Regions from separate parts of the Pseudonocardia sp. DSM 110487 genome, predicted to be linked through region 1. Evidence: riboswitches for the same ligand, from Rfam matches in the RefSeq annotation. Region 1 holds a riboswitch; the other holds the start of a gene.
What was found. A riboswitch is a leader RNA that binds a small molecule or an ion and turns the genes downstream of it on or off. The one in region 1 is predicted to bind thiamine pyrophosphate.

Region 2: it holds a riboswitch for thiamine pyrophosphate, as region 1 does, so the genes downstream of both, thiD (bifunctional hydroxymethylpyrimidine kinase/phosphomethylpyrimidine kinase) here and K1T35_RS14975 (ABC transporter substrate-binding protein) in region 1, are expected to answer to the same signal.

Annotation. Positions count from the first base shown of each region.
Region 1 covers NZ_CP080521.1:3,224,618-3,229,843, reverse strand. Annotated here, with positions in the region: gene K1T35_RS14985 (ABC transporter ATP-binding protein) at 1-624, opposite strand, end outside; gene K1T35_RS14980 (ABC transporter permease) at 617-1,351, opposite strand; gene K1T35_RS14975 (ABC transporter substrate-binding protein) at 1,446-2,465, opposite strand; TPP riboswitch at 2,456-2,569, opposite strand; gene K1T35_RS14970 (2-dehydropantoate 2-reductase N-terminal domain-containing protein) at 3,148-4,095, shown strand; gene K1T35_RS14965 (glycosyltransferase) at 4,092-5,226, shown strand, end outside.
Region 2 covers NZ_CP080521.1:9,535,330-9,540,555, reverse strand. Annotated here, with positions in the region: gene K1T35_RS44885 (rhomboid family intramembrane serine protease) at 1-569, shown strand, start outside; gene K1T35_RS44880 (nitroreductase family deazaflavin-dependent oxidoreductase) at 753-1,193, opposite strand; TPP riboswitch at 1,254-1,364, shown strand; gene thiD (bifunctional hydroxymethylpyrimidine kinase/phosphomethylpyrimidine kinase) at 1,355-2,206, shown strand; TPP riboswitch at 2,222-2,330, shown strand; gene thiC (phosphomethylpyrimidine synthase ThiC) at 2,320-3,939, shown strand; gene K1T35_RS44865 (SgcJ/EcaC family oxidoreductase) at 4,012-4,851, opposite strand; gene K1T35_RS44860 (RNA polymerase subunit sigma-70) at 4,881-5,226, opposite strand, start outside.

The sequences.
Region 1 (5,226 bases):
CCCGAGCACGATGACCCGGTCGGACAGGAAAGCCGCCTCGCGGATGTCGTGGGTGATCAGCAGGACCGTCCACCCGAACCGGGCCCGGACCTCCTCCAGCCAGGTCTGCATGTCGGTGCGGGTGAGCGAGTCGAGCGCGCCGAACGGCTCGTCGAGCAGCAGCACCGCCCTGTCCTGCACAACGGTGCGCAGCAGCGCGGCCCGCTGGCGCATCCCGCCCGACAGCTCGTGCGGCCGCGCGGACTCGAAACCCTCGAGGCCGAAGGGCGCGAACAGCGCGCGGGCCCGCTCCCGCGCCGCCCGCCGCCGCATCCCGGCCACCTCAAGACCGAGCGTCGTGTTGTCCAGCACCGTGCGCCACGGGAACAGCAGGTCCCGCTGCGGCATGTAGGCGACGTGGTCGACGCGCCCGGTGGCGTCCTCACCGTCCACGAGCACGCGGCCCGCGTCCGGGAGGTCCAGCCCGGCGATCACGTTGAACAGCGTGGACTTGCCGCAGCCGCTCGGCCCGATCACCGAGACGAACTCCCCCGGCGCGACGTCGAACTCCACCCCGTCCAGCACCTGTAGTGGGCCGGGGAACGCCTTGCGCAGGCCGTCAAGTACGAGCTTGGCCTCAGCCACGGCGATACCAGGGGACGACGAGCCGTTCGACGGCGTAGGTGAGCAGGAACAGCGTCACCGACAACAGGGCCGTGACCAGCACGGCGGCGAGCACGAGGTCGGTGCGGAAGGAGTTCTTCTGCAGGCTCATGAAGATGCCGAGGCCGGCCGTCGCCCCGACGTACTCGGCGAAGATCGCGCCCGTGACGGCGTAGGTGATGCCGATGCGCAGCGCCGTGAAGAACCGGGGCATGGCTCCGGGCAGCCGCACGTAGCGGAACTGCTGCCAGCGCGACGCCCCCATGCTGCGCAGCAGGCTCGTGGCCTGCCGATCAGTGGCGGCGAACCCCTCGATGAGCCCCACCGTGATCGGGAAGAACGTGACGAGGGCGATCACCACGACCTTCGGGAACAGCCCGAACCCGAACCAGATGATCAGCAGCGGGGCGATCGCGATGATCGGCAGCGTCTGCGAGGCGACGAGCAGTGGCGTGAGGGCACGCCGCAGCCACGGCGAGAAGTCCACCGCGATCGCGATCGCCCAGCCCAACGCCAAGGACACCGCGAACCCGACCGCCGTGACCTGCAGCGTCGGCACCGTGTTGGCCCAGATCTGGTCGCGGAACGCCCAGCCCTGCTCCAGCACCCGCAACGGCGAGGGAAGCACCTGCGGCCGAACGTCCGTCGCGGTCACGTACCACTGCCACACCACGAGCCCGAGGCCCACGAGCACCACCGGCGGGCCCACCCGCGCCCACACCCGTGAGTCCGGCGTCCCAGCCTGGCGAGTCGCGCGGCCGGGCCCGGCGAGTCCCGCGGTCGGTCCGGGCGAGTCGCCCCGGTCAGGCGGGCGGGGCGAGGTAGGCATCGGTGAACCACGTGGAGAAGTCGGGACGCTGGGTCAGCGGCGCTCCGTCGGGTCCGGTGAGCGCGCCCGAGTCGAACACCCATCCCGAGTACCCCGCCCACTTCTCGGGCGTCTGCGTGCCCACGCGGCCGTTCTCGTCGCGCAGGAACCGCTCGGCGAGCATGTGCTGGCTGCGCGTCACGAGCTCCGGTTCGGTGAACGCGCCCGGGTTGGCATCCATGAGGAGCTGGGCGGCGCGGTCCGGGTCGTCGGCCGCGAGCTGGTAGCCGCGCTGCGCGGCCTGCACGAACTTCGCCGCGAGGTCGGGGTGGGCCGAGAGCCACGGCGAGTTGCCGATGAGCAGCACGTTGTAGGCGTCCGGGAACCCGTAGTCGGTGTAGGAGAACGTCTTGAGCGGCTGCCCGCGCAGCTCCGCCTCGATGCCTTCCCACGCGATGAACGGCTCGGTGAAGTCGACCTCGCCCGCGTAGAGCGCCTCGTACGCGGCCGTGCCCAGCACGACCGTCCGGAACGTGCCCGTGCCGCCCGCGTCCTGGATGACGGCCCGCATCTTGGGCTCCTCGTACGCCGCGCCGAACCCGCCGTACGTCTTGCCGTCCAGGTCGCGCGGGGACGTGATGTCGGCGCGGTCCGCCCGCACCGCGATCTGCGTGGCCCAGTGCTGCAGCACGGCCATCACGGATGTGATCTCGGCGCCCGCCGCCTTCGAGAACGTGAACGAGTCCTGGAAGGAGACGCCGAACTCGGCCGCGCCGGAGGACACGAGCGTGTCGGGCGAGGTGTTGTTGTACGGCAGGAACTGCACGTCGAGGCCCGCCTCGCGGAACCAGCCCTCCTGCTGGGCCACGAATAGGCCGGTGTGGTTGGTGTTCGGGGTCCAGTCGAGCGCCACGCGGATCGGCTCCGGGCCGCCTCCGGATCCGCAACCCGCCACCAGCAGGGCGAGTGCCGCCCCGAGGGCGGCGAGGATCCGGGATGCGCGAACGGGTCTCACGAGTTCCTCCCTACGCCGGTACTAACCGGGTCAGGTGCGAACGGTCGGCGGCCGGTCCTGCCGCCCTCTCAGCCTCGGATCGCGAGGCTCCCGTGGGTTTCGGGCGAGAATACGTGCTCGCGCCGCGGCCTGCCCACTGAGGTGGGCGGTCGCCGTGCGGCGGATCACACCTTCCCCGTCACCCGGCTGCACTCACCCGGCCGGGGGAACATTCCTGCTCCTCGCGGCGTTGGAACCGTCGGAACGGGTCCGAAATGACCCGTTCGAGTCGCCGCCGGTGACCCTTGCCGGACACAGCGTGACCACAAATCTGAGACAATCTCAGGGGACGTTGAGATAGTGTTTATCGCGTAGGGTTCCACCGGCGAACAGCCGGTCAGCGGTAGAAGTTACGACCGACCTCGACTCCCGGTGGCGGGGGCCGTCCGGCGGGGGCGCAACACCGGACGACTTCATCGGGAGCTGGCAACGGCCGCACCGAGGATCGGCTTTGACCTGCACTGATGTGCTCGAGCACTCGTCGCCCACGGATTGTTCGAGCACGCCGGTGTGCCCGGTCGATGACGACCACGGGTCGAACTGATCCCGGCGGACGACGACGTCCGACGTTCCGCCATACCCATCGGATCCGAGGCAAACCTTGCCTGCCCTCGGGTCGCCCGTCAAGAGGGGACAATTAGCAATGAGCAGGATTTTCATCATGGGTTCCGGTGTCGTGGGCGCCGCGACCGGTGAAGGTTTCCTGAAGGCCGGCCACGACGTCACGTTCGTCGACATCAACGAGGTCCGGGTGCGCGAGCTGCGCGACCGCGGCTGGGACGCGCGCACCGCGATCGACCTCGCCGACGAGCCGCAGTCACTGATCTTCCTGACCCTGCCGACGCCGAACGACGGACACCGCTACGACCTGTCGGCGTTCACCGCGGGCACCGCCGCCGTCGGCCGGGCGATCGCCGACGCGTCGGCCGAGCACATCGTCGTCGTGCGCTCCACCGTGCCGCCCGGCACCACCGAGGGCCTGGTCAAGACCACCCTGGAGGAGAGCTCGGGGAAGGTCGCGAACGAGGGCTTCGGCCTGGCGTCGAACCCCGAGTTCCTGCGCGCGGCCTCTGCCGCCGAGGACTTCGCCAACCCGTGGATGACGATCATCGCCAGCCGCGACCCGCGCAACGTCGAGCGACTGCGCTCCCTGCTGTCCCCCTTCGGCGGCGAGCTGCGCACCTTCACCAACCCGGCCGAGGCCGAGTTCATCAAGGCCGCGCACAACATCTACAACGCCACCAAGATCAGCTTCTGGAACGAGATGTGGCTGGTCGCCCAGAAGATCGGCCTCGACCTCGACCCGATCGCCGCCACCGTGGCCCGCTCGGCAGAGGGGTCCATCAACCCCGAGTACGGCATCCGCGGCGGCGCCCCCTACGGCGGGGTCTGCCTGCCCAAGGACACCCAGGGCTTCCTCGGCTTCGCCGGCACCGTCGGGGTGGACATGCCGCTGCTGTCCGCCGTGGTGGAGGTCAACGACCGCCTCGCCGCGATCGTCGACCACGAGATCGAGAAGGTCGCGCACGCCGACGCGAGCGAGCTGCGCGGCCAGAGCTCGATCCCGGGCGCGGAGCGCGAGTCGGCATGAACCTGCCCCTCTACTACTACGTGCTGGGCACGCCACTGGGCGTGCTCGGCCTGATCCGCTGGGGCGCATGGCTCGTGCGCCGCATCCCCGCGGTGCTGTACAAGCCGGTGATCAACGACCACCGGCTGCCGATCTCGATCGTGGTGCCGGTCTACCAGGAAGACCCGAAGATCTTCGCGGCGGCGATCGAGTCGTGGCTCGCCAACGACGTCGAGGAAGTCATCCTCGTCATCGACGAGTCCGACACCACCTGTCAGGACGTCGCGGCCCGTTACCCCGTCACCGTTGTCATCACCGACGTGCCGGGCAAGCGCGACGCCCTCCGCAGGGGGTGGCGGGCCGCCAGCACCGAGCTCGTCGCGCTCGTCGACTCCGACACGATCTGGGCCGACGACGTCGCCGCCCAGGTGGCCAAGCCGTTCGCCGACCCGCGCATCGGCGGGGTGGGCACCCGGCAGTCCGTGTACGGGTCGAAGGGCTTCCTCGCCCGGATCACGGACATGTTCCTCGACCACCGCTACTTCGACGAGAACGCCAGCCAGAGCCTGCTCGGCAAGGCCGTCTCCTGTCTCTCCGGGCGCACCGCCGTCTACCGGCGCGAGCTCCTGCTGGAGATCGAGGACGACTTCATGAACGAGACGTTCTGGGGCGTCCAGTCGCTCTCCGGCGACGACAAGCGGCTCACCACGCTGATCCTGGAGCGGGGCCACCTCACCTACATGCAGCGCACGGCCGAGGTCTGGTCCACGTTCCCGGACCGCTGGCGCACCTTCTTCCGCCAGCGGCTGCGCTGGGCGCGCAACACATGGCGCTCGGACCTGCGGGCGCTGTCCAAGCCGTGGGTGTGGCGCCACCCGTTCCTCGCCTACACCATGATCGACAAGGGTCTGAGCAGCTTCACGCTCTTGCTCGGGCCGGCCGCGATGGTGTTCGCCATCGTCACGCAGAACTGGATCCTCGCGGGCGTGCTGCTGCTCTGGTGGCAGGTCAGCCGCGCGGCCAAGCTCGCGCCCCACATCCGGCGCAGGCCGTCCAGCTTCTTCTTCGTGCTGGGCTACGTGGCCGTGTCATGGCTGATGGCGATCATCAAGATCACCGCGCTGGTCACAATCCGCAAGCAGGCCTGGCTCA
Region 2 (5,226 bases), 3.8 Mb from region 1:
AGCTGGTGGCGGTGATCCCCGATCCGGTGCGGCGGCTGATGGTCGAGGCTCGGCTGGACTGGATGAGCCAGGTCGTCGAAGCCGGCCGGCTCCCGGGCTGGTTGCGGGGACAGCTCGAGACGGCTCGGGAGGTCGCCGACGCGGCGTACCCCGGCGCGGTGCGGCTGCCCGACCACACCTACCGGCTGGGGTTCAGTCCGGAACAGACCCAGCTGATCTCGTGGGCCTTGGCCCGGATGTGGCAGGAACAGCCGGCGTTTGGCGGCAACCGGCACCCACCGGTAGTAGCGCTACGCGACGGCGAGGCGCTGTTCGTCTTCCGGAGCGACCGCCTTCATACCGAGCTCCGTGCCCACGTGCCGGACCGAGAGGCCGCCGATCTCGTCGAACGGCTGGTGACGTTCGCATGGCCCGCCGCGGACGGCCTTGTCATCGCGATCAGCGAGCGGCGGCTCGCCGAGCTGGTCCGGCTGGGCGCGCTCCAGCAGGCGATCGACGGTGCGCGCAGTCGTGCGTCGTCGATCGCGCCGCGAGCTCCACCGCGCGCTGATCGAAGGGAGCGGAATTGAGTTCGATGATCGAAACCAGCGGAAGCCCGAAACCGCGAACGCCCTTCGCATAACCGCGCACATCCCCGCGCCCGTCCTGCGCGCCTACCTCGCGGCTGTCGATGTGCAGCCGTGATCGCGACCGGGACCTGTCGTCCGCATACATGCGAAGACGAGATCCCGATCCGGGCGATCACGACCGGCTCAGCCCGCGACCGGCTCCAGCACGAAGACCGGGATCTGGCGGGTCGTCTTCTTCTGGTAGTCGGCGTAGGGCGGGTAGGCCGCGACGGCCCGCTCCCACCAGATCGCCTTCTCCTCGCCGGTGACCTCCCGTGCCACGAAGTCGTTCGTCTCCGTGCCGTCCTGGAGGTCGACCTTGGGGTCGGCCTTGACGTTGTGGTACCAGACCGGGTGCTTCGGGGCGCCGCCCAGCGAGGCGACGATGGCGTACACACCGTCGTGCTCCACGCGCATCAGCGGCACCTTGCGGAGCTTCCCGCTCTTGACACCGCGCGTGGTCAGCAGCACCACGGCCATGCCGTTGATGTCGACGCTCTCGGTCGTCCCGGTCTCGAAGATCTTCTCCGTCTGCTCCCGCACCCATCCGGTCGGGCTGATCTCGTATTCACCTTCGAGTGGCATGACGTGACCAACACCGCGATCTCGCCGGATCTTCCCCTCGCCCTTCCACACGGGTTACGGTCGAGGCAGACGGGAGCTCGCAGCAGCGGGCTGAGAGGGTGGCTACGGCGCCGCCGACCGCAGGAACCTGTCCGGGTAATGCCGGCGTAGGGAGGCTGAACATGGCTGAGCCCACCGTGGGCATCACGCCCCCGACCGTCATGACGATCGCGGGCACCGACTCCGGCGGCGGCGCGGGTGTCGCGGCCGACCTGCGGGCGATGGCGGCCTGCGGGGCGCACGGCTGCGTGGCCGTCACCGCGGTCACCGTGCAGAACACGCTCGGTGTGACCGGCGTCCACACGATCCCGCCGGAGACGGTGGCCGCCCAGATCGAGGCCGTCGCCACCGACATCGCGCTGGGCGCGGTGAAGACCGGCATGCTGGCCGACACGCCGATCATCGAGGCGATCGTCGGCGCATGCGACCGCGTCGGCATCGGCGGTGAGGGCATCCCGCTGGTCATCGACCCGGTCGCGGCCTCGATGCACGGCGACCCGCTACTGGCCGACACCGCGCTCGATGCCTACCGCACACTGCTCTTCCCACGCGCCGTGCTGGCCACGCCCAACCTCGACGAGGTGCGGCTGCTGGCCGGTGTCGACGTGCACGACCGCGCGGCCCAGTACGAGGCGGCCAAGGTGATGCACGCGTTCGGGCCGCGGTACGTGCTGATCAAGGGCGGGCACCTGCGCGAGGACACCGACGTGTGCGTCGACCTCCTCTACGACGGCCACACCTTCACCGAGCTGCCCGGGCCCCGCTTTGCCACCGGCAACACCCACGGCGGCGGCGACAACATGGCCTCGGCCATCGCGTCGGGGCTCGCGCGCGGCATGGAGGTGCCAGAGGCCGTCGTGTTCGGGAAGCGCTACGTCACCGAGGCCGTGCGGCACTCGTACCCACTGGGCAAGGGGCACGGCCCCATCTCGCCGCTGTGGACGGTCCGGAACTGGTGGGAGCAGACCGTCTGAACCTCGCAACACAACTGAACACACCGCGGGAGCTCGTGCGCGCAACGGGCTGAGAGGGCATGTGCAGCCGACCGCAGAACCTGTCCGGGTAATGCCGACGTAGGGAGAGAGCGATGACCGCAGTCGCGCCGTCCGTCACGACCGGGCCCATCAGGGGCTCGCACAAGGCGTATCTCGAGGGACCGGACGGGCTGCGCGTCCCCGTCCGCCGCATCGAACTGTCCACCGGCGAGCACCACGACGTCTACGACACGTCCGGGCCGTACACCGACGACACCGCCCCTATCGACCTCGCCGCCGGGCTGCCGCCGCTGCGCGCCCCGTGGGTCGCGGCCCGCGAGCCGGGCACCCAGCTGTCGTACGCCCGCGCCGGGGTGATCACGCCGGAGATGCGGTTCGCCGCGATCCGGGAGGGTGTCGACGCCGAGCTGGTGCGGTCGGAGGTCGCCGCCGGGCGCGCGGTGATCCCGGCCAATCGCCGTCACCCGGAGTCGGAGCCGATGGTGATCGGCAAGAGGTTCCTCGTGAAGGTCAACGCCAACATCGGCAACTCCGCCGTGACGTCCTCGATCGAGGAGGAGGTCGAGAAGATGGTGTGGGCCACCCGGTGGGGCGCCGACACGGTCATGGACCTCTCGACCGGCAAGCAGATCTCCGAGACGCGCGAGTGGATCCTGCGCAACTCGCCGGTGCCGATCGGCACCGTCCCGATCTACCAGGCGCTGGAGAAGGCGGGCGGGGATCCCGCGGAACTGTCGTGGGAGCTGTATCGCGACGTCGTGATCGAGCAGTGCGAGCAGGGCGTCGACTACATGACGGTGCACGCCGGTGTGCTGTTGCGCTACGTGCCGCTCACCGCGAAGCGCGTCACCGGGATCGTGTCCCGTGGCGGCTCGATCATGGCGGCATGGTGCCTCGCGCACCACCGCGAGTCGTTCCTCTACGCGCACTTCGAGGAGCTGTGCGACATCCTGCGGGCATACGACGTCACGTTCTCCCTCGGTGACGGGCTGCGGCCCGGCTCGATCGCCGACGCGAACGACGAGGCGCAGCTCGCCGAGCTGAAGACGCTCGGGGAGCTCACGGCGATCGCCCACTCGAAAGACGTGCAGGTGATGATCGAGGGGCCGGGGCACGTGCCGCTGCACAAGGTCGACGAGAACGTGCGGCTGGAGGAGGAGTGGTGCGGCGAGGCGCCGTTCTACACGCTCGGCCCGCTCGCCACCGACATCGCGCCCGGATACGACCACATCACGAGCGCGATCGGCGCGGCCCGGATCGCGCAGGCAGGCACCGCGATGCTCTGCTACGTCACGCCGAAGGAGCACCTCGGCCTGCCGAACCGCGACGACGTGAAGACCGGCGTGATCACCTACAAGATCGCCGCCCACGCCGCGGACCTGGCCAAGGAGCACCCGCGGGCCCAGGCGCGGGACGACGCGCTGTCCGCCGCCCGGTTCGAGTTCCGCTGGCTCGACCAGTTCCACCTGTCCCTCGACCCGGACACCGCGCTCGCCTTCCACGACGAGACCCTGCCCGCCGAGCCGGCGAAGACCGCGCACTTCTGCTCCATGTGCGGGCCGAAGTTCTGCTCGATGCGCATCACGCAGGACGTCCGCGACTACGCCGAGGCCAACGGCCTGACGACGGTCGCGGCGATCGAGGCCGGCATGGCGGAGAAGGCGACGGAGTTCACGGAGAACGGCGGGAGGATCAACCTCCCATTGGCCTGAGGGAGTAGGAATGCTCTTCGATCCTGCAGAGGATTTTCCTGCGCAGGAAAATCCTCTGCAGGATCGAACTCGTCACCGGTCCGGTCGCAGGTCCAGTAGCGCCGTCCCGGTCTCGTGGTCCACCGGGTAGGACACGTGTTGGTGGATCATCTGCCAGCCCTGCTCGCCCCGCCGGAACACCCGCGTGCCGCGCGACCAGTTGTCGAAGGGCTTCCCGTCGGGGCCGTTGCCGGTGATCTGGTCGAGCCCCCACGACACCGCCAGGTCGTCGCGGGTCAGGACCGTCAGCTCGGGGATCGTCCAGTGGATGTCGGCGCCGCCGCCCGCCTCCAGGCCGGCCTTGCAGACCTCGCGCACGGACTCCTTGCCGACATATTCCAGCCGCGTGCCGTGCTCGTAGGAGACGACATCGTCGGCGATCCGCTCCATCATCCCGTCGAGGTCGCCGGCGGCGGTCTGCTCGAACCAGCGGTTCTGCACCGCGCGGATCTCCTCGGCCGCCTCGTCGGGGACCGCTTTCTCGTCGGGGAACGAGTGGTGCTCGTGCGCCACCACCCAGCGCCCGTTCTCCTTGCGCAGGCCGAACGTGATCCGCAGCCTCTGCTCCGGGTGGGCCGCGTGCTGCGCTGCGGTGCCGCAGCGCAGCAGCGCCCACGCGAACGCCACGTCCTCGCCCGCCGTGACGTCGAGCTCGACGATCTCGAACGTCGCTCCCTTCGCCTGCCATTCGAAGAAGCCCGGCCACGTGTCGCGGTAGGCCTCGATGCCGCGGGCGCCCTGCTGGGGCGGCGGCACGTCGAACATCACGATGTCAGCTGTGTGGTCGGCCAGCACCTCGTCGAGGTCGCTTGCGTGCACGGCGCCCGCCCACCGCTCGATCAGGTCCCGGATCTCTTGCTCATCGGTCTTCATGCCCGGTCAACCCCGGGCAGCGCCCGAACTCATCGCTCGATCCGCCGCGGGAGCCCGAAGCGGGAGAAATCGGCCTCCAGGAACGCCACGACCTCCTGCACGACGCCGCCGCGCACCGTGAGCACGTCGAGCCCCATCGGGACGTAGGCGGTGCCGTCCCACGAGTAGGTGGCGAACGCCGGCATCCCGTTCGCGGACGTCGGCAGGAAGCGCCACCGGCAGGTGAGCGGTCCGGTGACCAGGAACTCCCGGATGGCGTCCCGCCCGGCGTACCACTCCGGCAGTGGCGGCATCGAGTAGCGCGCGTCCTCGGCGAGCATGGCCACGATCGCGTCGACGTCGCCCGCCTCCCACGCGGCGGCGTAGCGGCGGGCC